DNA from 4 places in the Mesorhizobium sp. U510 genome. Region 3 is predicted to be linked to each of the others. Evidence: riboswitches for the same ligand, from Rfam matches in the RefSeq annotation. Region 3 holds a riboswitch; each other region holds the start of a gene.
What was found. Region 3 has a riboswitch for cobalamin ahead of ACLGL5_RS26785 (CbtB domain-containing protein). Riboswitches for the same ligand answer to the same signal wherever they lie in the genome.
Positions count from the first base shown of each region.

Region 1: it holds a riboswitch for cobalamin, as region 3 does, so the genes downstream of both, bluB (5,6-dimethylbenzimidazole synthase) here and ACLGL5_RS26785 (CbtB domain-containing protein) in region 3, are expected to answer to the same signal.
Region 2: it holds a riboswitch for cobalamin, as region 3 does, so the genes downstream of both, ACLGL5_RS20140 (DUF1636 family protein) here and ACLGL5_RS26785 (CbtB domain-containing protein) in region 3, are expected to answer to the same signal.
Region 4: it holds a riboswitch for cobalamin, as region 3 does, so the genes downstream of both, ACLGL5_RS08670 (aromatic ring-hydroxylating oxygenase subunit alpha) here and ACLGL5_RS26785 (CbtB domain-containing protein) in region 3, are expected to answer to the same signal.

Region 1 is NZ_CP180532.1:3,364,257-3,371,404, forward strand. Features, by position in the region: gene ACLGL5_RS17720 (MFS transporter) at 1-726, opposite strand, end outside; gene ACLGL5_RS17725 (TetR/AcrR family transcriptional regulator) at 846-1,454, shown strand; gene ACLGL5_RS17730 (hypothetical protein) at 1,549-2,532, shown strand; partial or broken gene bluB (5,6-dimethylbenzimidazole synthase) at 2,700-3,278, opposite strand; cobalamin riboswitch at 3,380-3,559, opposite strand; gene ACLGL5_RS17740 (histone deacetylase family protein) at 3,681-4,607, shown strand; gene ACLGL5_RS17745 (exodeoxyribonuclease VII small subunit) at 4,611-4,862, shown strand; gene ACLGL5_RS17750 (DUF2277 domain-containing protein) at 4,962-5,228, shown strand; gene ACLGL5_RS17755 (pirin family protein) at 5,269-6,189, shown strand; gene dxs (1-deoxy-D-xylulose-5-phosphate synthase) at 6,291-7,148, shown strand, end outside.
Region 2 is NZ_CP180532.1:3,844,732-3,851,879, forward strand. Features, by position in the region: gene ACLGL5_RS20125 (substrate-binding domain-containing protein) at 1-331, shown strand, start outside; gene ACLGL5_RS20130 (DMT family transporter) at 520-1,479, opposite strand; gene ACLGL5_RS20135 (class I SAM-dependent methyltransferase) at 1,767-2,414, shown strand; cobalamin riboswitch at 2,626-2,831, shown strand; gene ACLGL5_RS20140 (DUF1636 family protein) at 2,922-3,320, shown strand; gene ACLGL5_RS20145 (ABC transporter ATP-binding protein) at 3,317-4,105, shown strand; gene ACLGL5_RS20150 (ABC transporter substrate-binding protein) at 4,153-5,100, shown strand; gene ACLGL5_RS20155 (FecCD family ABC transporter permease) at 5,100-6,149, shown strand; gene ACLGL5_RS20160 (phosphatidate cytidylyltransferase) at 6,169-7,104, opposite strand; gene ACLGL5_RS20165 (lysophospholipid acyltransferase family protein) at 7,104-7,148, opposite strand, start outside.
Region 3 is NZ_CP180532.1:5,152,604-5,159,751, reverse strand. Features, by position in the region: gene ACLGL5_RS26805 (methyltransferase family protein) at 3-479, opposite strand; gene ACLGL5_RS26800 (heparan-alpha-glucosaminide N-acetyltransferase) at 476-1,474, opposite strand; gene ACLGL5_RS26795 (MFS transporter) at 1,829-3,028, shown strand; gene ACLGL5_RS26790 (aromatic ring-hydroxylating oxygenase subunit alpha) at 3,032-4,201, opposite strand; cobalamin riboswitch at 4,333-4,530, shown strand; gene ACLGL5_RS26785 (CbtB domain-containing protein) at 4,564-4,743, shown strand; gene ACLGL5_RS26780 (CbtA family protein) at 4,759-5,565, shown strand; gene cobU (bifunctional adenosylcobinamide kinase/adenosylcobinamide-phosphate guanylyltransferase) at 5,558-6,073, shown strand; gene cobO (cob(I)yrinic acid a,c-diamide adenosyltransferase) at 6,075-6,704, shown strand; gene cbiB (adenosylcobinamide-phosphate synthase CbiB) at 6,701-7,148, opposite strand, start outside.
Region 4 is NZ_CP180532.1:1,355,889-1,363,036, forward strand. Features, by position in the region: gene ACLGL5_RS08645 (phosphoenolpyruvate carboxykinase) at 1-121, shown strand, start outside; gene arfB (alternative ribosome rescue aminoacyl-tRNA hydrolase ArfB) at 220-657, shown strand; gene lysM (peptidoglycan-binding protein LysM) at 747-1,211, shown strand; gene ACLGL5_RS08660 (alpha-ketoglutarate-dependent dioxygenase AlkB family protein) at 1,439-2,068, shown strand; gene ACLGL5_RS08665 (FAD-binding oxidoreductase) at 2,168-3,265, opposite strand; gene ACLGL5_RS08670 (aromatic ring-hydroxylating oxygenase subunit alpha) at 3,286-4,533, opposite strand; cobalamin riboswitch at 4,648-4,848, opposite strand; gene ACLGL5_RS08675 (DUF680 domain-containing protein) at 5,344-5,541, shown strand; gene ACLGL5_RS08680 (DUF680 domain-containing protein) at 5,614-5,817, shown strand; gene ACLGL5_RS08685 (DUF680 domain-containing protein) at 5,885-6,121, shown strand; gene ACLGL5_RS08690 (ABC transporter ATP-binding protein) at 6,206-7,148, opposite strand, start outside.

The sequences.
Region 1 (7,148 bases), 1.8 Mb from region 3:
GAGCTCTTTTGTGATGGCCACCGTGCTCACTTCCGTCGTCGCGAAGGTGGCGCCAATGAAGATCAGGGCAAAGGTGATGATCTGCACTGGCCACAGGCGGATCGCCGAGCCGCTCGAGTCGTGGTCCACCGGGCGCACTTGCGGCTCGGTCGATCTCTGCAGGATGAACGCGGTCGACCCCAAGGCGAGGAACAGTGTGCTCGCCAGCATGCCCGCTTCCGGAAACAGGGCGGCGCTGAGGCCGACCGACAGCGATGCGCCGGCGATGTAGACCAGTTCATCCGCCGCCGATTCGAAGGCGAAAGCGGTGTTCATCTCGGGCCGGCCCCGGAAAAGCTCCGTCCAGCGCGCGCGCACCATGGCAGGCATACTGGGCATGGCCGCCGCCAGCAGCGCCGACACGAACAGCGTCCAAACCGGCCAGTCCTGATTGGCGGCCGCAATGAGAGTGATGAAGGCGAGCACGGAGATGATTGTCGTGGGCACGACGATCCGCGTCTGGCCAAGGCGATCGACCAGTCTTGATATTTGCGGCGCCAGGAATGCGTTGGCCAGAGCGAATGTCGCCGAGACGGCACCCGCCAACCAGTATTCGCCACGCGTCTGCGACAGCATTGCCACGATGCCGATCGGCGCCATGGCGATCGGCAGGCGCGCCATGAAGCCGGCGGCCGCAAAGCCCCTCGCTCCAGGGGCGCGGAAGATTTCTGAATAGGGGTTTTGCATGGGGTTCCTCGACAAAGGGCGGTTCGACAATTACATACGAAGCGTATGAGGATTAGATAGAGCATACGCGACGTATGTCAATTGGCATACGGAACGTATGTGAATAGGACCAGACGGAAATGCACAGACCCCGCAAGGAAATGATCGCCGAAACGCGCGCCAAGCTGATTGCTGCGGCCCGCCAGGCCTTTGGCACGATCGGATATGCCGAAGCGTCGATGGATGATTTCACGGCATCGGCCGGGCTGACGCGCGGCGCCCTCTATCACCATTTCGGCGACAAGAAGGGACTGCTGGAGGCGGTTATCGCCGAAATCGACGGCGAGATGGCGGCCCGGGTGAATGAGGTGGCGTCGAGAGCGCCGACCCGCTGGCAGCATTTCGTCGACGAATGCACGACCTATATCGAAATGGCGCTGGAGCCGGAAATCCAGCGCATCATGTTCCGCGACGGTCCGGCCGTCTTGGGCGATCCGGCGCAATGGTCGAATGCCAATGCCTGCGTCGGCTCAATGACCGATCATCTGACCGCGCTGCAAGGGGAGGGGGTGGTCGTCCCGGGCGTCGACCCCGAGACCGCCGCACGGCTGATCAACGGGGCGAGCAGCCAGGCGGCGCAGCGGATCGCCAATTCTAACGACCCCGAAGCGACGTCGAAGATAGTGGTTGCGGCGTTCAAGCAACTGCTCGAGGGACTGCTCAGAAAACCGGGTTCGCAACAGAACTAAATCCTCGTTGGGCGCACCGCTGTCCACCGCTCATGATTGACAATCCTCGGGGTGAGCGCATCCTTTCCAGCCATCTCTGAGGGGAGATTCGGGCATGTGGGATTTCGATATCGGCAGGTCGGTGTCCATCATGGTGCGGACCTGGCCTTTCATTGTCTTCCGCATGATCGTCTATTTCGGCATCACGCTGGCCTACATCATGGCGACCGGCACCGGCGCTTCCGTCGGCTATGGCGTCGGCCATATCTCCACCGATCCTGACGGGCCGATGTCCTTTGCCCTGTGGGGCGGGGTGGTCGGCTTCGGCGTGGTTTCGATCGCCGTCTATTGGATCCGCGAATACATCCTCTATGTCGTCAAGGCCGGCCATATCGCCGTGATGGTCCATCTGATTGATGGCCGGGATGTTCCCGACGGCCAGAACCAGATCGCCTATGCCAGGCAGGTCGTGACCGAGCGCTTCGCCGAGGCCAACATCCTTTTCGTCGTCGACCAGCTGGTCAAGGGCGCCATCCGCGCCATCACCGGCCTGCTCGGCGGCATCGCCGCCTTCCTGCCCATTCCGGGGCTGAGTGGCCTGGTCTCCTTCATCAACACGGTGATCCGCCTGTCACTCACCTATGTCGACGAGATCATCCTCGGCTACAACATCCGCATCAATTCGTCCTCACCGTTCGAAACCGCTCGGCAAGGCGTGGTGCTCTACGCCCAGAACGGCAAGACCATGATCAAGAACGCCGTCTGGCTGGCGGTCATCATGTGGGGTGTCTCCTTCGTCATCTTCCTGCTGATGCTGGCCCCGGCCGCCGCCATTCTTTTCCTCATGCCAGGGCAACTCGCCGGCTGGGCTTTCGTGCTCGCCATCGTCTTTGCCTGGGCCTTCAAGGCGGCCTTCATCGAGCCCTTCGCCATCGCCTGCCTGATGCAGGTCTATTTCAAGACCATCGCCGGCCAGGTGCCTGATCCGGCCTGGGATGCCCGGCTGGCCGAGGCGTCGTCGAAGTTCCGAGAGTTGAAGGACAAGGCGCTGGCCTCCTTTGGCGGCTCGCGCTGGGGCACGGCCGGCGCGACGCACTGATCGGCGGGATTCGCCTGCGCAGCAGCAACCGTGTTGAGGTGCGCCACCGCTGACTTGAGTGGCGTCTCTCCTTGCCCGCAAAAAGTCTCGCTCATGATCAGATCGGGCAGCGGCAGCCGCCGGCCCCAGCCATGCGTTTCCAGGTCCGGTTTGGATGCGAACTCGGAAACCCGGCCGACGCAGAGATATGCGATCGGCGTCACGTGCTCGGGAATGGACAGCAGGCTCTTCAACGCTTGCGGCTCGATGATGCTGACCCAGCCGACGCCGACGCCTTCGGCACGCGCGGCCAGCCAGAAATTCTGCACCGCGCAGACCGTGCTGTAGAGATCCATCTCCGGATTGTGCCAACGTCCCAGCGGCGAGTTTTTTGAGCGCTCGCGGTCGCAGGTGATGCAGATGTTGAGGGCGCTTTCGCAGATGCCTTCAAGCTTGAGCTTGCGGTAGAGCGCCTGTCTTTCCACTTCGATTTCAGGCAATTCCTGCTCGCGCGCGGCCAGGAACAGGTCGCGCACATCAGCCCGTCGCGCGGCGTCGCGGATGACGATGAAATTCCACGGCTGCATGAAGCCGACCGACGGTGCATGGTGGGCGGCAAGCAGAAGCCGCGCCAGCACCGCGTCGTCGAGCCCGGTGGGCAGGAAATGGCTGCGCACGTCGCGCCGCGTGAACATGGCGCGGTAAACCGCGTCGCGCGCCATCTGGTCAAATCCATCACCCATAGCAGCGGTCATGTGTTCCGGCATCGCTCGTCCCCTTGCGATTGCAATAGCTCCACACCGTCAGAGCGCACTTTGTGCATCCAAGCGGACGCACGTCGCTCTGATGCCGTCCGCCTGACCATGCGGATGACGATGCCTGCCAGGCCGGTCTTCTGGCTTGGGATCAACCCGCGTCCGGTGCCTTCCCGTCATCGACAGTGGCATTTACCGGCGCGGTCCCCCTCACAGCGTTGGGCACGCCACGGAATTCAACCGTGTTCCCGATTCTCCCGCTTGCGACGGGCACCAGGCAGTAGCGGTGACCTTACGCCGAAGGCTCGGCCGCGCCAATCCCCGCAGCGACGCCAATGGACGCAGGCGCGATTTTCCCCAGCCATCAAGCTGCAATGCATGGCCATCGCGGCGCCGGGGCACTAGATAGGGAGCATGACAACCCGTCTCTACACGCATCCGATCTTCCTCGAACACATCACACCGCCCGGTCACCCCGAGCGGCCGGACCGCCTGCGCGCCATCGAGCGCGTGCTCGACGACGAGGCTTTTGCCGCGCTCGATCGTGTCAAAGCGCCGGAGGGCGACGAGGCCACCATCCTCTACGCCCATCCCGCCGATTTCGTCGCCCGTGTGCGTGCCGCCATTCCCGAAGAGGGTATTGCCCGCATCGATGCCGACACCACCGCCAGCCCGAAGAGCTGGCAGGCGGTGATCGCCGCGATCGGCGCGGCCAACGCCGCCGTTGACGACGTCTTTGCAGGCCGCGCCGACAACGTCTTCGTCGCCGCAAGGCCGCCCGGCCACCATGCCGAAAAGACCACCGCAATGGGCTTCTGCTTCTTCAACACGGCGGCGATTGCGGCGCGCTATGCGCAGAAGAAGCATGGCGCCGAGCGTGTCGCCGTCGTCGACTGGGACGTCCATCACGGCAACGGCACGCAGGATATTTTCTGGGACGATCCCTCGGTTCTCTATTGCTCGACGCACCAGATGCCGCTTTATCCCGGCACTGGCGCGAAGACCGAGACCGGCGCCGGCAACATCGTCAATGCACCCTTGGCGCCGCAGACCGGCAGTGAGGTGTTTCGCGATGCCTTCCTGTCGCGGGTGCTGCCGTCGCTCGACAATTTCGCGCCCGATCTGATCATCATTTCGGCCGGTTTCGACGCGCATCACCGCGATCCGCTGGCCGAGATCAATCTGACCGAGGACGATTTCGACTGGGCGACCGGCCAGCTGATGCAGCGCGCCGCGCGCCACAGCGGCAACCGGCTCGTCAGCCTGCTCGAGGGCGGCTACGATCTGCAGGGACTGGCATTTTCGGTCGCCGCCCATGTCGGGCGACTGATGAAAGGATGAATGATGGCTGGTGAAACCAACGAAGACGTCAAGGCGATGAGCTTCGAACAGGCACTCGACGCGTTGGAGAAGATCGTCGATGATCTGGAGCGTGGCGACGTGCCGCTCGACCAGTCGATCAAGATCTACGAGCGCGGCGAGGCGCTGAAGGCGCATTGCGACCGGCTGCTGAAGGCCGCCGAAGACAAGGTCGAGAAGATCAGGCTGTCGCGCGACGGCAAGCCGGTCGGAACCGAGCCGCTCGACGCGGATTGAGGCGCGGAGTAGCCTTACCGGTTTTTGGACACGATCAAGGTTGAGGATTAAGCTCGTCCCGATTGAAACGGCTCCAGGACAAGAGGAGATACGGAAGCGATGTGCAGAAACATCAAGACCCTGTTCAATTTTGACCCGCCGGCAACCAATGACGAAGTGCGCGACGCGGCCCTTCAGTTCGTTCGCAAGCTGAGCGGAACGACACGGCCCTCGAAACAGAACCAGCATGCGTTCGATCACGCCGTCGAAGCCATTGCGGCATCGGCGCGCGAACTTCTCGATTCGCTCGAAACCAATCAGCACCCGCGCAACCGCGAAGAGGTGGCGGCCAAACTGCGGGCAAAAGCGGCGATCCGCTTTGCCTGATGCGGCCAGAGCGGTCCTCGACCGCTGACAAGGAGAGCCCATGAGCTTCTTTCCCGGAAAAGACCCTGAAGCCGGCGACGCCTTTGCCAGCGACCAGATCGAACTGATGGTCATCCCGAATGCCAAGGACATTGGCGGCTTCGAGGTGCGCCGCGCTCTGCCGACCGCCAGGCGGCGGCTGGTCGGGCCATTCATCTTCTTCGATCGCATGGGTCCGGCGATCCTGCGGGCAGGCCAGGCTCTCGATGTCCGTCCTCACCCACATATCGGCCTGTCGACGGTGACTTATCTGTTCGACGGCAAGATCCGTCATCGCGATTCCCTGGGCACCGAAATGGTGATCCAGCCGGGCGACGTGAATTTGATGACCGCCGGCCGCGGCATCGTCCACTCCGAGCGCACGCCGGAGGAATTGCGTGGAGCGCCGATGTCGATCTCCGGCCTGCAAACATGGCTCGCCTTGCCCGATGGCAAGGAGGAAGTGGCCCCGGTCTTCGAGAACACCGCTGCCTTGCGGCTGCCCGAGATCGATGCCGAAGGCGTCCGCGGCCGCATCGTCGTCGGCGATTTTCAAGGGTTGCGCTCCCCCGTGAGAGCCGATTCCGAGACACTGTACGCCGACCTTAGGCTGGCGCCGGGCGCCAGTATAAAGATTCCCGCCGACGCGGAAGAGCGCGCCATCTACACGCTGGAAGGCGAGGTCGCGATTTCGGGCGACGTCTTTCCGGCAGAGCGGTTGCTGGTGTTCCGGCCCGGTGACGAGATCATCATATCGTCGCAAACCGGTGCGCATTTCATGCTTTTCGGCGGAGCCTCGCTTGGCTCGCAGCGCTACATCTGGTGGAATTTCGTCTCCTCGTCGAAGGAGCGCATCGAACAGGCCAAGCAGGAATGGAAGACGGGACGCTTCGATATCGTTCCTGGAGATGAGAAAGAGTTCATCCCGCTGCCGGAAAGCTGAGGAAATCGGCGAGGGGATCTGATTGATCCGCGTCACCGACACGCATTTACTTTCGCCGGCCGGCGGCTTATCCCGCCGTTGAACAGAAAGCCTGAGCACCCGTGAACGCAACGCCGCATACGCCGCTTCTCGACAAGGTCCGCATTCCGGCGGATCTGCGCGCGCTTGACGAGAGCGAATTGCCGCAACTGGCGTCCGAGCTTCGCCTCGAACTGGTCGACGCGGTGTCGCGCACCGGCGGCCATCTCGGCGCCGGCCTCGGCGTGGTCGAACTGACGGTGGCGCTGCATTACGTCTTCAACACGCCGGACGATCGGCTGATCTGGGATGTCGGCCACCAGGCCTATCCGCACAAGATCCTGACCGGCCGCCGCGACCGCATCCGCACATTGCGCCAGGAGGGCGGCCTGTCCGGCTTCACCCGCCGTGCCGAAAGCGAATACGATCCCTTCGGCGCCGCCCACTCCTCGACATCGATCTCTGCCGGCCTCGGCATGGCCGCCGCCCGCGACCTCTCCGGCGGCCACAACAACGTCATCGCCGTCATCGGCGACGGCGCCATGTCGGCCGGCATGGCCTATGAGGCGATGAACAATGCCGGCGCGCTCGATGCCCGACTCATCGTCATCCTCAACGACAATGACATGTCGATCGCGCCGCCGACGGGCGCGATGAGCGCCTATCTGGCGCGGCTCGCCTCGGGCAAGGCTTATGCCGGCCTTCGCGACTTCGGCAAGAAGCTGACATCCTATCTCGGTAAGCGCGCCGATCGTGCGATCACAAGGGCGGTTGAGCATGCGCGCGGCTACGTCACCGGCGGCACGCTGTTCGAGGAGCTCGGCTTCTACCACATCGGCCCGATCGACGGTCACAATCTCGAGCATCTGATCCCTGTGCTGAAGAATGTCCGCGACAATGGCGAAGGCCCGGTGCTGATCCATGTCGTCACCCAGAAGGGC
Region 2 (7,148 bases), 1.3 Mb from region 3:
CTTTGCCGCCATGCTGCAGGCGCATCCCGACATCAAGGTGCTCTATGCCTCCAACGACATGATGGCGGCCGGCGCGCTGCTTGCCGCCAAGGGAGCTGGCAAGGACGTCAAGATCATCGGCACCGACGGCCTGCCCGGACCGGCCGGCGGCATCGAGGCCGTCGCCAAAGGCGACTGGGCGGCGACCTTCACCTACCCGACGGGCGCCAAGGAAGCGATCGAGATGTCGAAGAAGATCCTGCTCGACTGCGCGACTTCGGTGGAACCAACGGTGACGGTGGAAACGACCGCGATCACGGCGGAGAATGCCAAGCAACTGATGGGGAAGTGAGGGGCGGAGAGCCCGGCATTGAGCTTGATATGCAAGGCCCCGGAAGGGGCCTTGTTCGTTTTGGGAGGGACTGTCGAAGAATGGCAACTTCATGCAGCATTTCGGTCATTCGAACGGCTATCGCCGTCCATCAAAGGCCGACATGGGTCGTCTAGGCGCTAACGGCTTCGCCGCCACTCGCAAGATTTCTACGCCACGCGTGGTTGAGCTGGCCTGGGTTTGACTACGGTGGCGAGTACGATGCCGGCGACAATGAAGGCCGCACCGACCAGATCGTAATCGTGCAAGTCCTCGCCGAGCAGCAGATAGGCAAGCATGGCGACGAACACCGTCTGCAGGTAGAGCAGCATGCTCGCCCGACTCGCGCCGAGTGTTTCCACGCTTTTGTTGTAGAAATAGTACATCAAGGCGCCGCCGGGTCCTGCCAGATAGGCGAGCGCGAGAATGCTGTGGACGTTCATGACGGAGCGTTCGTCGTTGACCAATTCCCACAAATGGAAAGGCAACGCGACCAGCGCACCGGCGCCGAGCAGCAGCACGACCATCGGCAGGAGTTCGATGCCGAATTTGGCACGGCGCAAAAGCACGGTGTACAGGCCCCAGCAGAACGCGCTGCCGACGATCCACAACTCGCCGGCGTTGAACTCGAGTTGCAGCAGCGCCGTCAGGTTCCCGTGGGCAACGATGAAAATCATTCCGGCGAGCGCAACCAGCGCGCCAAGCGACTTCCACAATCCGAGCGGTTCGCCAAGCACGAAACGCGCGAGCACCATCGTCATGACAGGCGAAAGCGCCATGATGATGCCGGCCGTGGTGGCGTTGGTGTCGTTGAGGCCATGGTAGATCATACCCTGGCATAGGGTGAGGCCGATCGCCCCTACGGCGACGACCTCCAAGGCGCGAGTTCGCAAAAGCCCAATCATGGCGTCGTGATGACGGTGCACAATCGGCAGTAGGATGGCGCAGGCAAGCGTCAGCCGCCAAAAGCAGAGGCCCCAGGGCGGCATTTCAGGCGCCACCCATTTGGCCGCGATATAGACACCAGCCGAAAGCAGCCAGCACAGGATGGCGGCCGGATAGCCGGTCAAGGAGGATATGGGGCCGACCGCGGGTTGCGCGGCTTGATGCGCTATCGGCATTGCCTGCATGTCATGTCCTCCCCTTCGATGACGTCTGCCGACGGGGTAACATAGCCTGCGTCGTTGGGTCGTGCATCCGTTTTGAAGGGTGAGGTCGCGTACGCTTTTACTTTGGTATCGGGAGGTCGCGTGTCAGCTTTTCGCGTTGCATAGCCTGGCAGTGGCGGTTGGCAGTCGACCCAAATGTGACATTTAGTTCTGGTCGCGCTCCTGCCAGGATTTGGCATCCCGCCCCAACCGCTTACCTTGCGTTCAACTCCGCCATATAAGCATTCGAAATCCCGGGGGCGCCGCGAGTGCTAGACAACTACAACCTCGACCGCTTCGGCGTGATCCACCAGATCGACGCCACGCCGATCACATACGACAAGCAATACATTTCCTATTACGAGGATCTGAGCGACCGGACCATCAAGCTCGGCTATCAGCGGCTTGGCTGGGTGCTGGGGATCACCGGTGAGATACCGCGGTCCGTGTTGGAGATTGGCTATGGCACCGGCACCTTCATTGAGGCCGCCAAGATTACCGGGGTTGCCGACTGTGCCGGCTGCGACATCACCAAATTTCCGCTGCCCGAGGGCGTCCGCTTTGTCGATTGGGACGAGGCGCTCGCCGGCTCGTGGGATCTCGTCGCCATGTTCGACGTGCTCGAGCACATTCCGGATCTGGGTTTCCTCGCCCGCCTTCAGACCCGCCACCTGGCCATCGCCGTCCCTTACTGCCGCTGGCGTGAACTTGGCGCCGATGGCGATGCGTGGTTCCGGACGTGGCGCATGCGTCTGCCCAACGAGCACCTGCACCATTTCGACCGTGACTCGCTGGTGGCGCTCCTCGCGCATTACGGCTTCGAATGCGTGATGCTGAATTGCTTTGAAGACGGGATCAGACTGCGGCCAGGCGAAGCGGGTCCAAATATTCTGTCAGGCTTTTTTAGAAAGCTGTAGCGCCGGTTTCCCTCGGCGACCGCGGCCAGGTGTCATGCCTCCTGCCTGGTGACCGCTCGCGGCTGAAAACCGAGGTACCGCCGAAGACTTATTGCGCAACGACAGGGGGTTGACATCGTCGCGAAATATCGCCTCAAAGGTAATGTTATTACATATCGAATGAAGTGCGGCGGCATCGCAAAAAACTCATTGCGATGCGATCGATGGAAATCTACGGTGGGTGCGTGATGGTCCCCGCGCCGAAAGGCAAGGGGTGAAAAGGGAACACGGTGAGACCCGCAGAGGTCGAGACCGTGGCTGCCCCCGCAACTGTAAGCGGTGAGCAAGATCCGACATGCCACTGGCCGGCAAGGCTGGGAAGGCAGGATTGCGCCGAGACCCGCGAGCCAGGAGACCTGCCATCACTGAGTTGACCGGACGGGGTGTGCCGGGAGGAGACGTGGACGTCGGTCTAGTCGGCCGGCTCGCCAGCATCCTTCCGTCGCCAGTTTTGGAAAGTGACGGAAGTTGGCCGGCGCCATCGATCACCGCATCATCGTGTGCACGCTTTGCCGTGACGTCCCGACCGGCATCAGGTCGGGCGAAAGCCTGTGTGCCGATCTGCGCTCCCGGCTCGCGGCCTGCCAAGAACCCGCTGTGGCGCATGGCTTCACGATCGAAGGCGTCGAATGCATGGCGGGCTGTGCGCGGCCGCTGACCGTGGCCTTCCAGGCGCCAGGCAAGGCTTCCTATCTCTTCGGCTCCATCGACGCCGAGGCCGACGCCGGCGATCTCGTGCGATTTGCCAGGCTTTACGCCTCGCTCGCCGACGGCTGGTGCAATTCCGGACAGCGTCCGCCGCGGCTGGCGGGCAAGACGCTGGCTCGTATTCCCGGGCCGGCCAAGTTTGCGGTCAACAGCCGATGACAGCGCCGCTCCTCCATGCACGCGACCTCTGCGCGATGGCCAATGGCCGCGATCTGGTCCGCGCCGTCAGCCTGTCGGTGGCCACAGGCGATCGCCTTGCCATCATCGGCCCCAATGGCGCCGGCAAGACCACGCTGCTGCGCATGCTGTCGGGCATGCTCAGGCCAAGTTCCGGCGAGGTGAAGCTTGGCGGGCGCCGCCTGGACAGGATCTCGACCGCCGAGCGGGCCCTGCACGTCGCCGTTGTCGGCCAGACCGACCAGCCGGACCCGCGGCTGGCGGTGATCGACTATGTCGAGCTCGGCCGCGTCCCGCATGCCGGACTGAGGCGCAGGAGCGAGGAGCGCGACATCGTCGTCGACGCGTTGCGCCGGACCGGCCTGTTGCCGCTGCTTGGCCGCACGATCGGCTCGCTGTCGGGCGGCGAACGCCAGCGCGCCCAGCTGGCGCGCGCCATCGCGCAGCAACCGAAGGTGCTGTTCCTCGACGAGCCGACGAACCATCTCGATCCGCGCGCCCGTGGCGAATTGCTCGAACTCATTGCCGGCTTCGGCATGACGGTGATCGCGGTGCTGCACGATCTGGCACTGGTGGCACCCTTCGCCACCAGGGTCGCAGTGATGAACGAAGCGCGGCTGCATGCGCTTGCCGCGCCGCGCGAGGCGCTGACCCAAAAGCTGATCCGCGAGATTTTCGGCGTCGACGTGTTTCGCCTGCGCCATCCGACCGAAGACCGCGAACTCACGGTCTTCGATGTTCCGAACCGCTCCGCGCCGCCATCCTGATCGACCCCATCCCTGATCCGACATTGTTCAACCGAGGAGCAAAATCCGTGAAACGTCTCGCCCAGTCGCTCGTCTTCTCGCTGCTGGCTTCGTCAGCGTTCGCCTTCCCGGTCACCGTCGACAGCTGCGGCAAGCCGCTGACCTTCGACGCGCCGCCCAAACGCGCCGTCATCCATGATCTCAACATGGCCGAGATGGCCTTCGCGCTGAAGCTGCAGCCGTCGATCGTCGGCCTGACCGGCATCACCGGATGGTACAAGGTCGGCCCCGAATTCAAGGCCGAGCAGGGTTCTATTCCCGAACTGGCGCCCAAATACCCGACGCTGGAAAACCTCGTCGCCGTCGAGCCCGATTTCTTCTTCGCCGGCTGGTACTATGGCATGAAGCCGGGCGGCGACGTGACGCCAGACACGCTCGCCCCGCACGGCATCAAGACGCTGGTGCTGACCGAAAGCTGCGTCCATCTCGACAAGAACCGTCCGGCTGCCTCGATGGATCTGCTCTATGGCGATGTCGAAAAGCTGGGCAAGATCTTCGGCAAGGAGACCGAAGCCAAAAAACTTGTTGCCGGCTGGAAGGCGCAGCTCGCTGATATCACTGCCAAGGTCGGCGGCGCAAAGGGGACGCGGGTGTTCCTTTATGATTCAGGTGAGGACAAGCCGTTCACCGCCGGAAAATTCGCCATTCCGAGCGCCATGATCACAGCGGCGGGCGGCGACAACATCATGGCCGACATGGACACCAGCTGGGGCAACACGGATTGGGAAACCGTGGCGTCGCGCAATCCGCAATTCCTCATCCTGCTCGATTACCAGGATGGCGGCGGCTACAAGAAACTGCTCGACTTCCTCAAGGCGCACCCGGCGATGAAGGAGACGGACGCGGTCAAGAACGAGCGCTTCGTGGCGCTCCGCTATGCCGAACTGACGCCCGGCCCGGCAAACATCGAGGCGATCGGCAAGATCGCCAAGGCGATGCATCCGGAAGCGTTCTGATGCTTCTTGCCCCTGGGCATAAATCCGGTGCGCTTTCAGGGCACAAGGCGTTCGCGCTGGCGACAGTGGCGGGCACGGTAGCGGTCGTCGCCCTCGTGCTGCTGTCAATCGCCTATGGTTCGACACTGATCCCGCTGACTGACGTCATCGCCTCGCTTGGCCATGCCGTCGGATTGAACGAGCACCAGGTGTCGGGCCCGGTCGGCAAGATCGTCGTCGATCTCAGGCTGCCGCGCACGATCCTGGCGGTCTGTGTCGGCAGCGGCCTCGGCATAACAGGCGCCTTGCTGCAGACGGTGACCCGCAACGATCTTGCCGATCCCTTCCTGTTCGGCCTGTCGTCGGGGGCGGCGGCCGGTGCTGTTTCCGTCATCACCGTCTTTGGTGACAGTTTTGGCATCTGGACCTTGCCGGTCGCGGCCTTCACCGGCGGCATACTGGCCGCCTGCATCGTCCTGCTGCTGGTCGCGCGGGTGCGGGGGCAGGGGCCGGAACGGCTGATCCTCGCCGGCCTTGCCGTTTCCTTCCTGTTCACGGCCTTGACCAACTATCTGGTTTTTGCCGGCGACCAGCGCGCCGCCCATTCGGTGCTGTTCTGGACGATGGGTGGGCTCGGGCTGGCGCGCTGGGACAATGTCTGGCTGGGCGCATTGGGCGCCGGCACGATCGCGGCCTACGGGCTGTGGAACCATCGCAGGCCGGACGCCTTCCTGGCGGGTGAAAGTGCCGCCGAAAGCCTTGGCGTGCCGGTGGCGCGGATGCGCAGGACGACGTTTCTCGTTGCCGCCTTTTCGACGGCAATTCTCGTCTCGGTCGCCGGCGTCATCGGCTTTGTCGGGCTTATGATCCCGCATTTGTCGCGGCCGCTGGCCGGTCCCTTGCATCTGCGGCTGATCGCCAGCTGTGCGCTGTTCGGGGCGGTGCTGTTGCTGGCAAGCGATCTTCTGGCGCGAACCCTGCTGCCGCCGCAGGAACTGCCGATCGGCATCATCACCAGTTCGCTCGGCGCCTTCTTCGTCGTCACGCTGGTCGTGCGAAACCGGCTCTGACGGCTCAGAGCTTGCCGTCTCAGACTGTCCAGAAGTAGCGCACGATGTGAAAGAAGATCGGGGCAGCGAAGACCAGGCTGTCGGTACGGTCCATCATGCCGCCATGGCCTTCGATGAGATGGCCCCAATCCTTGACACCCTGGTCGCGCTTGATGGCCGAGGCGACCAGCCCACCCAGAAACCCCATCGAACAGACGACGAAGGCGACACACGCCGCCTGCAGGGGCGTGAATGGCGTCACGAACGACAGCAGAGCTCCGAGCAGGCTCGCCGATACCACTCCGCCGATCAGGCCCTCCCAGGTTTTCGACGGCGATACGGTCGGCGAAAACCGGTGTTTTCCGAACAGCTTGCCGAAGATGTATTGCAGCACGTCGCTGCCTTGCACGACGATGATCAGGAAGGCGATCAGCAGCAAATTGCGGCCTTCGAAGCCCGGCACGTCGAGCGTCAGCAGTGCTGGGACATGGCTGACGCAATAGACGGAGATCATCACCGCCCATTGCTGCGCGGCGATCCGCTCGAGAAAGCGTTCGGTGTCGCCATGCAACGCGGTGATGGCCGGCATCAGCAGGAAGCAGTAGACCGGAATGAAGATGACGAACAGCCCGTACCAGGCGGTCCAGACCAGCCAGTACTGAAACGGAATGATGATGCCGAACATGCCGAGCAGCACCCAATGGTCGCTCCGGCTCGTGTGCGTCAGCGTCACGAATTCGCGCAGCGAGGCGAAGGAAATCAGCGCGAACAGGATGGTCAGGCCGTACCGGCCGAAGAAGAAGGCGACCGTCATCAGCGCGACCATCACCCACCAGGCATTGATGCGTTGGGTGAGATTGACCAGAGTCGAACTGAGTGGTTTCGGCGCCCGTGCCGAAAGTATAGCGGCCACAATGCTGGCGGTGGTCAGCACCGCCAGCAGGCCGATGATCAGGATCGAGATGTCGTGGCGCATCAATCGTCTCGTTCGGGACGCGGGTTGAGCGCTAGAAGCGTGGC
Region 3 (7,148 bases):
GCTCAGATCCAGCGCCGCACCCTTTTTGCGTAATCCCGGTATTTCTTGCCGAACTTCGCCGCCAGCATCTTTTCCTCACGCTCGATGGCGACCTTCTGCGTGGCGAAGGCGGCGATGAACGCCAGCGGCAGGAACCAGACGATCCCCGTGACAAAGGCGACGCCGATCAAAAGCAGCGTGTTGGCCAGATACATCGGGTTGCGGGTAATGCCGAATGGACCTGTGGTGACGAGGTGGTCCGGCACCGCATTGGGGTTGAGCGTCGTCCTGGCCCGGACCATGGTGCGGATGGCGGTGAACCACAGTGCCGCGACGCCGAACAGCGCCACCCAGCCGGCCGCAAACAGCAGGTCGCCCAGGAGGTCGCCGATCCAGGGCAGCGGATAGAGCAGGCCAAGGATCACGCTGATGGCGATTGCCGCGACGTAGATCACCGGCGGCCACGGTATCACACCCGGCTTCGGCTGGGTTTCGGTCATTGCGTTCCTCCCTCGTCCATCTTGTCCTCGGTCTGGCCCGTGCAGCTGGCGGCCAGATCGCCCAGATGCGCTCGGAATTCCGCAGTCTGGTCGTTGTTCTCGAGCCGATCAAGCGCGGCCTCGCCCTCGAGCGTCGTCAGCATGCAACCGCAATAGCTCGAACAGAAGGTCGCGTTGCGCGTCTGCTCGCATGAGCGCTGGCAGGTTTTGAGGAAATTGACCTGCACGGTTTCGACCTGGGCCGGCATGACTTGCGAGAACAGCCAGACGCAGCCGATCAGCAGCGGCTGGTGGATCAGGTAGAAAGCGAGGCTGTGGCGGCCGATGAAGACCAGCGGATTGGCCCGGCGGCCGGGCATGAGGCTCGCCAGGCGAGCTCGCAGGCCGGAGGCTGAAACGAGTTTCGCCACCCCAATGCCGACAAGCACCGCGCCGAACCATGGAAACAGCGGCACATAGTCGTTGGAGCGTGGATTGATCGCCGACAGGCCGATCCACCACAGCCAGGGATGGTCCAGGGCTTCGAAGCGCAGATAGACGGGCGCGGCGATGACCAGCGCCGCAACGACAAGCGTCAGCAGGGCCGGCAGCCGCAGGAAGGCGAGGCCGAGCAGGCTGGCGAGCGCGATCTCGTGCAGGATGCCGAAGAAGATGAATCCGTCCGGCGTCGCGATGCGGGTGACCACCGAAATGGCGATCGCCGCTCCGGCGACCATGGCGAAACGCTTCCAGAAACCGTTCCAGCGGATTTGCTGGCCATGCGCGAGGTAGAGGCTGACGCCGACCAGGAACAGGAAGGTCGAAGCGATGCAGCGCGCGTAGATCTTCCACCAGCCGAAGGCGGTGAGGCCTGGATCGGTATAGCCGAAGAATTCCAGGTCCCAGGTGAAATGGTAGCTCGCCATGGCCAGCAGCGCGACGCCGCGCACGATGTCTATGGCGATGATGCGCTTCGAAGGCTCCGGAACGGGTGCGGTCGGCGTATGGATGGTCATGGTCTCGCGATCTGATTCAGCCCTGCGTGAGAACTATCACGGTTGGACCGGACAGAAGAAGGCCGGGGCACCGGATCAAGCGACGCTTTGAGGTGTGCCGATATTCAGGTGATGCCGGCCTGCAAACGGCGGCTTTCTGCGCTTCCGGTGCTCACGGACCTGAATGTCCGCTCCGCTCCAGTTCTCGAAAACCGCCATTTTCGGCTCGGCCTGACCTAAATCTCAACACACCTTGGGCCAGCGCCGGGAAGTCGTTGACCGACTTCGCTTTTCACGGCCTATGCGTCGGTTTCCTCTTAATCGTCCGGGAACGGCCAAGGCAGATTTGACCGGTGATTCTGCTTTGGGGAAGCAATGTCCACCCATGTGCGCCATCCGATCTGGCTTCCGGCCCTCAGGGCCGCGGATGCGCGCACCTTCGCCTCGCTCTATGCTGTCGAATCCTTCGCTCGCGCCACGGTGTCGAGCGTCATCCCAATCCAGGCCTACGAGATCCTGCACAACGAGCAGATCGTCTCGATCCTCTACACCATCGTGGCGCTGCTCGGCCTGTCGGTGACCCTGTTCATGCCGATGCTGATCCGCCGTTTTGCCCGGCGCTGGGTCTACACCGCAGGCGCCTGCCTGCTCGCCATCGGCTCGCTGTTCTTCGTCACCCATACGCTGGCCGGGCAATTGGCGGGCATGCTGTGCCGGGTGATGGGCGCCAGTGCACTTTCGATCACGCTCAATCTCTACATCATGGACCACATCCGCAAGACCGACTTCATGCAGGCCGAATCGCTGCGCATGGCGTGGTCGATGCTCGCCTGGACCGGTGGGCCGACGCTCGGCATCTTCCTCTACACGCGATTCGGCATCTACGCCGCGCATGGTGCGGTGGCGGTGTTCGCGCTGGCCCTGCTCGCACTGTTCTGGACCTATCGGCTGGGCGACAACCCGTCGATCCGGCCCGGCAAGACACGGCCGGCCAATCCGCTCGCCAATATCGGCCGCTTCGTCGCGCAGCCCAGATTGAGGCTTGCCTGGCTGATCGCCTTCGGTCGCTCCTGCTTCTGGACGACGTTCTTCGTCTATGGGCCACTGTTCATGGTGATCACCGGCGAGGGCAAGCTGGCCGGCGGTCTGCTGGTTTCGGCCGGCAACGCGCTTTTGTTCATGGCGATCTTCTGGGGCAAGGCCGGAAAACGCTTTGGCGGCCGGCGCACCATGACATTTGCCTATTTCGCCATGTCGGCGATGCTTCTGGCGGCGGGCACGGTCGGCGAAACCGTGCCGCTGCTCACCGGCGCCTTCCTGTTGTGCGGCGCCTTTTTCACCATAGCGCTCGATGCGTTGGGCTCGACCGCCTTCATGCGTTCGGTGCGCTCCTATGAGCGGGCGCAGATGGCGGCGGTCTACCGCACCTATCTCGATTTTTCCGAGCTGACGCCGCCGCTGGTCTATTCGGTGGTGCTGGCCTTCTTCGGACTGGGCTCGGTGTTCGTCACGCTCGGCCTGCTGGCGGCGGTTTGCGGGTTCGTGACCTGGCGTTACCTGCCGAAGTCTCTGTGAGGATCACGGTGAAAGTGCCGCATGCTGCTCGCGCACCCAGTTGTGGAAGCGGTGCAGTTCATACTCCTCGGGCATGAGCACGCCGGCCTGGTGGCGCATCGAGCGCAGGCCCCTCTGGTTGACCTCGCAAATGGCGGCGTCCTCTTCCAGCACCTGTGTGCCGAAGGCGACGATGTTGTCGATATCGGTCGCGGCCAGCGCCTCGGGCGCGAACAGCCACTCGGCGACAAGTTCGGTCTCTTCCGGGCCGAGCGGCACCAGGCGTACGGTCCTGACATAGTCGACATGACCGACGATGAACATCGAGGGCAGGCTGGTGGCGTATGTCTGGCCGGCGGCGCGTTCGGCTGGCGTCAATCCGGAGAAGACCGGCCCGTGCGCCTGGCCGTCGCGCGACCAGGTCTCGGCGCCGGCGCGCAGGCCGCCGGAAAATTCCGGTGCGTCATTGTCGGCATGGCGCGTCCATTCGGGATCGTCGTGCCGGCTCATCAGGCCGCGGCCATAGATCGGCACCAGCCGCGAGAGGTCCTTGTGGACGCCCGGGCAGTGCAGGCACTCGTTGAAGTTTTCCCAAAAGATCTTCCAGTTGCAGTGCATTACCTTGCGCAGCACATGGCCTGATACCAGCGTTTCCAGCGGCCAGTTGCCGAGATTGCCGGAGGCCGGGTCGAAGGATGCCTGCGCTGAGCCCGCCGCATCCTCCTGCAGATTGATGAACACGAAACCGCGCCACACCGAGAGCGCGACGCGGTAGAGCGGATGGTCGGCCTTGTCGAAGCCAACGGGCAAGGATTTCGACGGCACGCGCACGAGGTCGCCGCGCAGCGAATAGGACCAGGCGTGGTAGGGGCAAGTGATCAGTCGCGCCTTCAGCCGGCCCTCGCTCTCCTGGCAAAGCTGCGAGCCGCGGTGGCGGCAGGTGTTGTGGAAGGCGCGCAGCGCGCCGGTGTCGTCGCGCAGCACGACGATGTCCTGCGTGCCGATGCGGAATCGGCGGAAGGCCAGCGGCTGGGCCAGATCGGCCTCGCGGCAGATGAGCAGCCAGTTCTTGTACCAAATGGCATCGAGGTCGCGCTGGTACTTCTCACCATCCCAATAGGCCGATGAGGGCAGGGTCGGTTCGGCCTGGGTCAGGCCATTGTAAGGGGCGCGCTCGCTGGCAGTGGGCTGCATGGCTGGCTTCCTGTGAAGCGGCCAGCCGACACCCGGCAGGAAGAATTGTCAATTCTCGTGCCTGGAAACGGCATGGCGCAATCGCGCTGTTTGCCGGCGGAATTTGGTTTGCCGCGTGTCGCGATTTTCCCTATAGTCATGCAGTCGTCGGTTCCGTTTTGGAGCCAAGAGGGAATGCGGTGCGGGCGAAATTCTTGCCCAATGCCGTGGCTGCCCCCGCAACTGTGTGCGGTAGTCCTCTCCATATGCCACTGAAGGTTCGTCTTCGGGAAGGTGGGGAAGGGCGCTGATCCGTGAGCCAGGAGACCTGCCGACGACGGCAAAACTGACAGGCCCTCGGGTGGAGGGTGAAAGGACAAGATATGAATACCGCTTCCGTCTCCCTCGGCGCCTCCGTCTCCTCGCAGTCGCGCTTCATGCAGCTGGCGCTCGCCGCACTGCTCGGCACCTTCATCATCGGCTTTGTCGGCTTCTCGCATATCGAAGCGGTCCACAATGCCGGTCATGACAACCGGCATTCGATGGCGTTTCCCTGCCACTGACGAGGATCTGACATCATGAATCTGTTTCGCAACGTCGTGTTCATCGCGGCGATCGCAGGGCTCGTGGCCGGCGTCGTTCTTGCCTGCATGCAGGCCTATGCCACCGTACCGCTGATCCTCAAGGCGGAAGTCTACGAACAGGCCGAAGGCGGCTATAGCCATGACCATGCCGCGGCGCCGACTGGGGCCGCCAGTGGCAACGCGATGAGTTCGGCCGCACCGGCGGCAAATTCGATGAGCGCCGCGACCCCGGCACCGGCCGCAGCCGCCGCTCCGGCCGAAGACCAAGGCTGGGCACCGGCCGACGGCTTCGAGCGCTTTGCCTTCAACGTGGTGTCCAATGTTGTCACCGGCATAGGCTTCGCGCTGATCCTGGTCGCGGTTTCGGAATTCGCCGGCGGCATCGGCAATTGGCGCCAGGGCGTGTTCTGGGGTCTGGCCGGCTTTGCCATCTTCACACTGGCGCCCGGTCTCGGCCTGCCTCCGGAACTGCCGGCCATGCCGGCCGCCGACCTGACGCAGCGCCAGATCTGGTGGGTGGCAACCGTGATCGCGACCGCTATCGGGCTCGGCCTGATCGCATTCCGCAAGTCGCTACCGCTGGCCATCCTTGCCGTGGCGCTGATCGTTGCTCCGCACATTGTCGGCGCGCCGCAGCCCGACAGCTTCGAGACGCCGATCCCGGAGGGCCTGCACCACCAGTTCGTGGTGGCGGTGACGCTGACCAATCTGGTGTTCTGGCTGGTCCTCGGCGCCGTCGTCGGCGTGGTGCGCGGACGCTTCACTGGCACGGCGACCAGCCTGCGCGACAGCTTTGCCTGATCGCAACAAGCTGACCTTCATCATCGGCGGTGCGCGCTCCGGCAAGAGCGCGCATGCCGAAATCCTGGCGACGGCGTTGCCGTCACCGTGGACCTATATTGCCACCGCGCAAGCCTATGACGACGAAATGCGCGAGCGCATCGCGCTGCACCGCTCGCGGCGCGGCGAGGGCTGGACGACCATCGACGCGCCGCTCGACCTTGCCGGCGCGCTCGAGGCCTTGCCGGACAACCAGCCGGTGCTCATCGACTGCCTGACGCTGTGGCTGACCAATCACATGCTGGCCGATCACGACGTCGGCGCCGAGTGCCGGCGGCTGGCGGATGTGCTGTCGCGGCCGCGCGGCCCCTGGTTCGTAGTCTCCAACGAAGTCGGGCAAGGCATCGTGCCGGACAATGCCCTGGCGCGCCGTTTTCGCGATGACGCCGGCCGGCTCAACCAGCAGGTCGCGGCGATCGCCGATACGGTGCTGCTGATGGTGGCGGGGCTACCGCTCAAGGTGAAGTGACATGACCGACATCGACAACAAGCCCACCGAGGACCGGGACGAAGAACGCCATCGCGCCAAGATGGCCAAGCGCAAGGCGGTGCAGGATGCCGAGGTGGCGAGCAAGACGGTCGAAAAGGGACTGCTGATCGTCAACACCGGTCCGGGCAAGGGCAAGACCACGGCCGCCTTCGGCCTGGCGCTGCGGATGCTCGGCTATGGCAAGCGCGTCGGCGTCGTCCAGTTCATCAAGGGCAAGTGGCACACCGGCGAGAAGGATGCGTTTGCCGCTTTCGGCGACCGCGTCGTCTGGCATGCGATGGGCGAGGGCTTTACCTGGGAGACGCAGGATCTGAAGCGCGACATCGCCGCCGCCGAGGCCGCCTGGGCCAAGGCACTGGAGTTGATCGCCGATCCCTCGATCAGCCTTGTCGTGCTTGACGAGCTCAACATCGCCCTGCGCTACGATTATCTCGATCTCGACAAGGTGGTTGCGGCGCTGAAGGCGCGCCGCGAGGGCCTGCATGTCGTCGTCACCGGCCGCAACGCCAAGCCGGCGCTGGTCGAGGCGGCCGATCTGGTCACCGAGATGGGCGTGACCAAACACCACTTCTCGGCAGGCGTGAAGGCGCAGCAGGGGATCGAGTTCTAGAACGCAAGAACGGCGATGACCGAAACCACGGCGAACAACGCGATCAGCAAATAATCGGCGACGCGGTAGAGTTTCAGCGCCCGCCTGATGTCGCCGCTGTCGACGTCGCGGAGGCCGCCTTCGCCCATGAAGACGTCGTCGACCACGATGCCGCCATAGCTGCGCGGGCCTGCAAGCGCCAGGCCAAGCGCGCCGGCCATGGCCGCTTCCGGCCAGCCGGCATTGGGAGAGCGGTGCTTTTTGGCATCGCGCCGCACCGCCTGCCAGGCATTGCGGGGATCGGCGTCCTTGACCAGGAAAGCCGCCAGCACGATCAGCAGCGCCGTCAGCCGCGATGCCGGCAGGTTGATCCAGTCGTCGAAGCGCGCCGCCGCCCAGCCGAAAGCCTCGTGGCGGGGGGTGCGGTGGCCGATCATCGAATCGGCGGTGTTGGCGGCCTTGTAG
Region 4 (7,148 bases), 3.2 Mb from region 3:
CTATGACCGCCAGGCGGCAAGACTGGTCGGCATGTTCGCCGTCAACTTCGAGAAATTCGAGCCGCATGTCGATGCAACCGTGATGGGGGCGGCGCCTCGCATGCAGGAAGCGGCGGAGTAAGAGCCCGGATCGCTTGGCATCGTAGCCGCGCAGTACCATCGAAGGCCCGGTTTCGATCGGGCCTTTTCTTTTGTCCGCCGCCGCGCCATGACTGCGGCATGCCGATCGATGACAACATCATCATATCAGACGAAGCCGTGATCCATCCCGGTGACCTGCACGAGGATTTCATCCGCTCGTCGGGGCCGGGTGGCCAGAACGTCAACAAGGTGGCAACCGCCGTGCAACTGCGCTTCGACGCGGCCAGCGCGGCCGGCCTGTCGGAACGCGTGCGTGCCCGCACGATCAAGCTTGCCGGCCAGCGCGCCACCAAGGACGGCGTCATCGTCATCGAGGCCGGGCGCTTCCGCACCCAGGAGCAGAACCGCGCGGATGCCAGAGCGAGGCTCACGGCGCTTGTCGCCAAGGCCGCCGAACCGCCGCCGCCACCCCGCAAGAAGACGCGCCCCTCGAAAGGCGCGGTGGAGCGGCGGCTGAAGAGCAAGGCTGGACGCGGCACGATCAAGAAGCTGCGCGGCCGGGTGGAAAACGACTAAGCACCACACCAGCCGCGTGCATAAAACGGCTTTCCATTTCGCACCGCAGATGCGAGGTTTCGCCATTGCCACAGCAAGGGAGACCAGAGATGGGCATGTTCGATTTCGTCAAGAGCGTCGGCAAGAAACTGGGCATCGGCGGCGACGAGGAAGCCGCACCCACGGCCGACACGCTCAAGAAGGAGCTCGATTCACACAAGCTCGGCACCGATGGCGTGCAGGTCGTCGTGCAGGGCGACACGGCGGTGCTGAAGGGCGCGGTCAAGGACCAGTCGATCTTTGAAAAGGCGGTCATCGCCGTCGGCAACACGCTGGGCGTCTCCAAGGTGCAGGCCGACGAATTGCAGGTCGCGCCGGACGCCGGCAAGGCAGCTGCCCCGGCCAAGGAACCGACCTTCTACACCGTCCAGAAGGGCGATAACCTCTGGAAGATCGCCGAGAAAAGCTACGGCAAGGGCCAGGGCGCCAAGAACACCGCCATCTTCGAGGCCAACAGGCCGATGCTGACCCACCCGGACAAAATCTATCCGGGCCAGGTGCTGCGCATCCCCTGATTCTGCTGCCAGGCAGTCTCGAAACGGCTTAATCAAGCGCCGCGCATCCGAAAGGACGCGCGGCGTTTTCGATTTTTGCCAGTTGCGTTTCAGCGAGGCCGTGATGTTGCGGCCCTGATCCAGATAGCAATAGCCGCAGCAGTGCAATCGGCGACGGCTTTCGGGTCGCTGTTTTCCGTTGATGGTGGCATCTTGCGGGCTCGAACCATCTCAAGGTGCGCTATTCCATGCTCGTTCTGCCCAACGGCGTCCGCCACATGCCGGCCTATCTCTCCCGCGCTGTTCAGGAGGCGCTGGTCGAAGAGGTGAGAGGCATCATCCAGCAGGCGCCGCTGTTCGTCCCTGCCATGCCGCGCACCGGCAAGGAGATGAGCGTGCGCATGACCAATTGCGGCTCGCTCGGCTGGGTCACCGACAAGGAGCGCGGCTATCGCTACCAGCCGACGCATCCGCTGACAGGAGAGCCATGGCCGCCGATCCCGGATGGCCTGCTCGAGCTGTGGCGGCAGGTGTCGGGCTATCCGAATCCGCCGGAGGCCTGTCTTATCAATTTCTACACGGCCGACGCGAGGATGGGCCCGCACCAAGACCGCGACGAGGCCGATTTCTCGGCGCCAGTCGTCTCCGTCTCGCTGGGCGACGATTGCCTGTTCCGGGTCGGCCAGACGACGCGCGACGGCGCCACCAAATCGTTCAGGCTGAAGAGCGGCGACGTCGTCGTGCTTGGCGGCGAGGGCCGTCTCGCGTTCCACGGCGTCGACCGCATCTATCCCTCGACCTCGGCGCTGCTCAAGAACGGCGGCAGGATCAATCTGACGCTGCGGCGGGTAACGAAGCCGCACGAGAACGCCTTATAAGCCGCTCCCGAGGCACGTCCCTATCAAGGTCGCAAGGGTCCTGGAAACAACAGCCGCAACTGCCTGGCAAGGCTGCGGTGCCGGGGCCGCCCGACGCTGTCACGCCTCGATTTCGAGAGCCGAAAGCGGCTTCGAGCAGCAGGCAAGGATGAAGCCGTCATCGATCTCGTGATCGAGGATGCCGCCATTGTGGCTCATCTCGACGGCGCCGGAGACTTTCTTCACCTTGCAGGTTCCGCACAGGCCGAATTCGCAGGCCGCTGGGATCCGCACGCCCGAGGAGCGCGCCGTCTGCAGCACGGTCTGGCCGGCGACGCACTCGGCATCGACATCCGAAAGCGCGAAGCGGATCGGTGTGGCCTCGACGGGAACGGCAATGCCGTCTTCCCCGGGCGACGCGAACGGCGCCGGGACTTCCTCCACCGCGGGGGCGGCAAAGCTCTCCTGGTGGTATTTCGTCATGTCGAAGCCGGCGGCTTCAAGCATGCCGCGCACGGCGCGCATGAAAGGATCCGGACCGCAGCAGAAGATCTCGCGTTCGCGGAAATCGGGCGCCAGCAGCGGCAGCCGGATCGCGTCGATGCGGCCCATATGGCCGTACCAGCCCTCGCGGCTCGACCGCTCCTCGATCATGAAGCCGAGCGACAGGCCCGGCATATGGCCGCCGAGCAGTTCGAGCTCCTTGCGGAAGATGATCTCTTCCGGGCGACGCGCGCAGTTGACGAAGCCGACATCGGTCCATGGCGCGCAATCGTTCAGCCAGCGCAGCATCGACATCATCGGCGTCACGCCGGAGCCGGCCGAGATCAACAGATATTTGGCCGCCGGATGGCTGTGCAGCGAAAAATCGCCGCTCGGCCCATAGGCCTTGACGTGCGAACCGGGCACCAGGTGATCGAACATCCAGCGTGTGCCGATGCTGCCGGCCTGTGCCTTCACCGTCACCGCGATCGAGAACGGCCGCGACGGCGACGACGACAGCGTATAGGTGCGCATCAGCGGTCCGTCCGGCGTCGGCAGTTCCAGCGTCACGAACTGGCCCGGCTTGTAGCGGAACCAGGTCTGGTTGTCGGAGCGGAAGGTGAAGGTCTTGACGTCAGGCGCCTCGTCGCTGACGCCGATCACTTCCAGCACCTGCAGCCTGTCGTTCCAGGGCGCCATCTGGTCGAGATGGCGATAGAGGCCAAGATCCGTCATCGCGTTCATCCCCAAACCCCTCAGGCGACACTGCGCAGGGCCGGCCGGCCATCGTCGGCAAGGCGCGGACCGATGAAGCGGGCGTACCAGTCGACAAACTGGATCACGCCGCCCTCATGCAGCTCCGAATAGGGGCCGGGTTCATAGGCCGGCGACTGGATGCCGAAGGCGTTTTCCTCGACGATGCGGCGATCCTGGTCGTTGGTCTCGGTCCAGACATGGGTGAGTTCGGCAAGATCGTAGTCGACACCCTCGACCGCATCCTTGTGAACCAGCCATTTGGTCGTCACCGCGGTTTCCGTGGCGCTGATCGGCAGCACGCGGAAGGTGACGGCGTGGTCGCCCAGAATGTGGTTCCACGTCGTCGGATAGTGATAGAGCAGCAAGGAACCGATGCGGTCGGCGGAGACGCTGTCGGACAGGTTCTTCTTCACCGCCCGCTTGCCGGTCATCGTGTAGCTGACCGCATCGCGCAGCAGCGGCGCGCGGGTGGCGCGGTATTGCCCGGCCGGATCGATGCGGAACTTGCTCGGCAGGCCGGCCGCTTCGCATTTGGCCCAGTGTGCCAGCATCTCCGGATCGCTGTCGGCGCCTTGCACGCCGGTCACCGTCGGGGCTTCCGGGAAGGTTTTGCACAGCTCCGGGTGATTGCCGGCGCAGTGGTAGCACTCGCGGTTGTTTTCCCAGACGAGCTTCCAGTTGCCCTTCTCGACGATCGTGCTCTCGAAGGCGATCTTGGCTTCGCTGAGCCGGTGCGGCTTGAGATAGGGTTCGATCATCGCCCGCATCGGCGAGAAGTCGGCGGGTTCCTTGGCCAGGCAGATGAAGATATAGCCGGCCACGCTTTCGCAGGCGACCGGCTTCAGGCCGAACTGGCTCTTGTCGAAACCGTCGGCCATCTGGCGGGCAAACAGCAGCCTTCCGTCCAGCTCATAGGTCCATTGGTGATAGGGGCAGACCAGCTTGGCGGCCATGCCCTTGTCGGTGTTGCAGACGCGGCTACCGCGGTGGCGGCAGGAATTGTGGAAAGCGTTGATCTTGCCCTGCTGATCGCGCACCAGCACGACCGGATAGTCGCCGATCTGCACGGTGATGAAGCTGCCGGGCTTGGGCAGTTCGCAATCATGGCCGACGAACAGCCAGTCGCGATACCAGATCAGCTCCATGTCGAGCTTGAAGAAATCGGGATCGGTATAGAAGGGCTGCTCGAGCGAGAAGCCCTCTCTGCGGCTGTTCAAGAGCCTCAGCATATCGTTGCGCGCATCCATGTCCTGTCCTCATACTTCAAGGACTGAACTGGTGGTGATTGAGGAAGGATGAGACGCAGGCCGGCGAAAGCCGGGCGCGCGCCATCCGCCTCTTGACCGCCCACCGCGATCAGTCGAGTTCAAAAATCTCGGGCTGGTTTCCGGGCTCTGGAGTGTCCTTGCGGACGGTCGCGACACCTTCCCAGGCTTTCGCCCAGTGGTCTCCCGTTGCGACTTGAACTCCACCACCGTTGCGGGGGCAGCGCCGGATTTTGACCGGCTTCCCAATTCTCCGCCCCGTCGTCACGAAGCGGCACCTGAGATGACATGATCTAATCACGACGGCGTTTGCGACATCGGCATGAAAGCGACATCGCATCCATGCGGCGCGACACGCATGCGCAACGATCTGGGCGCGGACAGCGGTCACGAAAATCGTCTTCGCCGTTAGCTGTACTGGCTGTCAAAATCGACCCGGAACAGGGGCAAAAAAGGTTAACGGTTTCGAAAAGTGACTATTAGCGGATTCTAAAATCGAACCGAACGGTTCGTTTCTGTTGACGGTGCGTGCAGGACGGTGTGAACACTGGACCTCCGATACAGTCTGTGATCTTGCGGCTGGCTTTAATTAAGTGATTGATATTAAGAAGAAAAATTTATGGCGTGGAAACCTCTGGCACAATTTCAAGTGGTGGATTCTTGGTCCACACGGAACAACTTCGTGATTGGAAACGGCGATCTGGCTTTCCCACATCGGGGCTGTCCGAACGACGCGATTTCAATCCCAAGACACGCCGCTAGACGGACGGAAAAAATACTGGAGTACTAAAAATGAAAAAGATTGTTCTCACTGCCGCCGCCCTTCTGGCCATTTCCGGCAGCGCCTTCGCTGGTAGCGACCACTACGGTTCGAATGCCGCCGCAGCCACGACTGTCGACAGCTCGTACACCGCTTCGACCAAGAAGTCGGAACCGGCTGCTCAGACGCCTGCCCAGGGCGCAGATCACAACCTCTTCGGTAATAACTAACAACGGGTCCCGGCTAATGGCGGGCTTTTCGCCCGCCGCTCTGGCCGATCTTGAGAAACTCAGGAGACTAACATGAACAAGCTCATCCTTGCTGCCGCCGCCGTCCTGGCCATTTCCGGCAGTGCCTTCGCTGGCAGCGATAACTACGGTTCCAACGGTGCCAACCAGCCGGCCGCTGCGGTCGACCATTCCTACACGGCTTCGGTCGACAAGTCGGCTCCGGCCACCCAGGTGCCTGCTCAGCAGGGCGCTGACCGCAACCTCTTCGGCAAGTAATGCCGGTTCACGGAAATGGCGGCGATGCCGGCCATTCCCGTGAAATCCAGAAATTCAGGAGACTAACATGAACAAGCTCATCCTTGCTGCCGCCGCCGTTCTGGCCATCTCCGGTAGCGCTTTCGCGGGCAGCGACAACTATGGCTCCAATGGCGCCAACCAGCCCGCCGCAACTTCGGTCGACAACTCGCGTACGGCTTCGATCCGCGAGAGCGGCTCGCCCGTCTACAAGCTGCTCAATTCGTCGGGCGACGTGCAGAAGTCCGCTCCTCAGGGCAGCGACCGGAACCTCTTCGGCCGTTAACAGCCGAAGCTGATCTCCAAAAAAGAGCGGCGGGCCTGGCCCGCCGCTCTTTTTTGTTGCCTTGACCCAGCAGGACCGGCGGCCTCAAGCCGCTTTTGCTTCCGGCTTTTGCAGCGCGAAGGAATGTCCGTCCGCATCGAAGATATGCAGGTCCTCGGCATTGGCGCTCAGCCGCAATGTCGAACCGCGCTTGACCTCGACATTGCCCGGCAGTTTGGTCACCAGCGGCAGGTCGGCGCGGCCGATATCGATATAGACCAGCTGGACCTCGCCGAGCTGCTCGACATAGTCGACCGTTCCCTCGAACAGATAGTCCGCGCCGCTGGCAATCATCAGGTCTTCCGGCCGCACGCCGAAACTGACCGCCGCGCCCTTGGCCGAGGCCGGCGTCGTGATCGGCACCGTCGCCTTGCGGCCGCCGACATGGTTGACGACGGTCGGGTTGCCGGTCTTGTCGATGGTTGCCGGCAGGATGTTCATGGCCGGCGAGCCGATGAACTGGGCGACGAACAGGTTGCCGGGCTTCTTGTAAAGGTCCATCGGCGTGCCGACCTGTTCGACATGGCCGTCCTTCAGCACCACGATGCGGTCGGCCAGCGTCATCGCTTCGACCTGGTCGTGGGTGACGTAGATCATCGTCGTGTTGGGCATCGATTCCTTGAGCTTGGCGATCTCGATGCGCGTGGCGACGCGTAGCGCCGCGTCAAGGTTCGACAGCGGCTCGTCGAACAGGAACACTTTCGGATTGCGCACGATGGCGCGGCCGATGGCGACACGCTGGCGCTGGCCGCCCGACATCGCCTTGGGCAGCCGGTCGAGATATTTGGTCAATTGCAGGATTTCCGCCGCCTGCCGCACGCGGCGGTCGATCTCGGCCTTGTTCTCCTTGCCGATCTTCATCGAGAACGCCATGTTGTCGTAGACCGTCATATGCGGATAGAGCGCGTAGGACTGGAACACCATGGCGATGCCGCGCTTGGACGGCGGCACGTCGTTGACCACGTCGCCATCGATCTTGAGTTCGCCC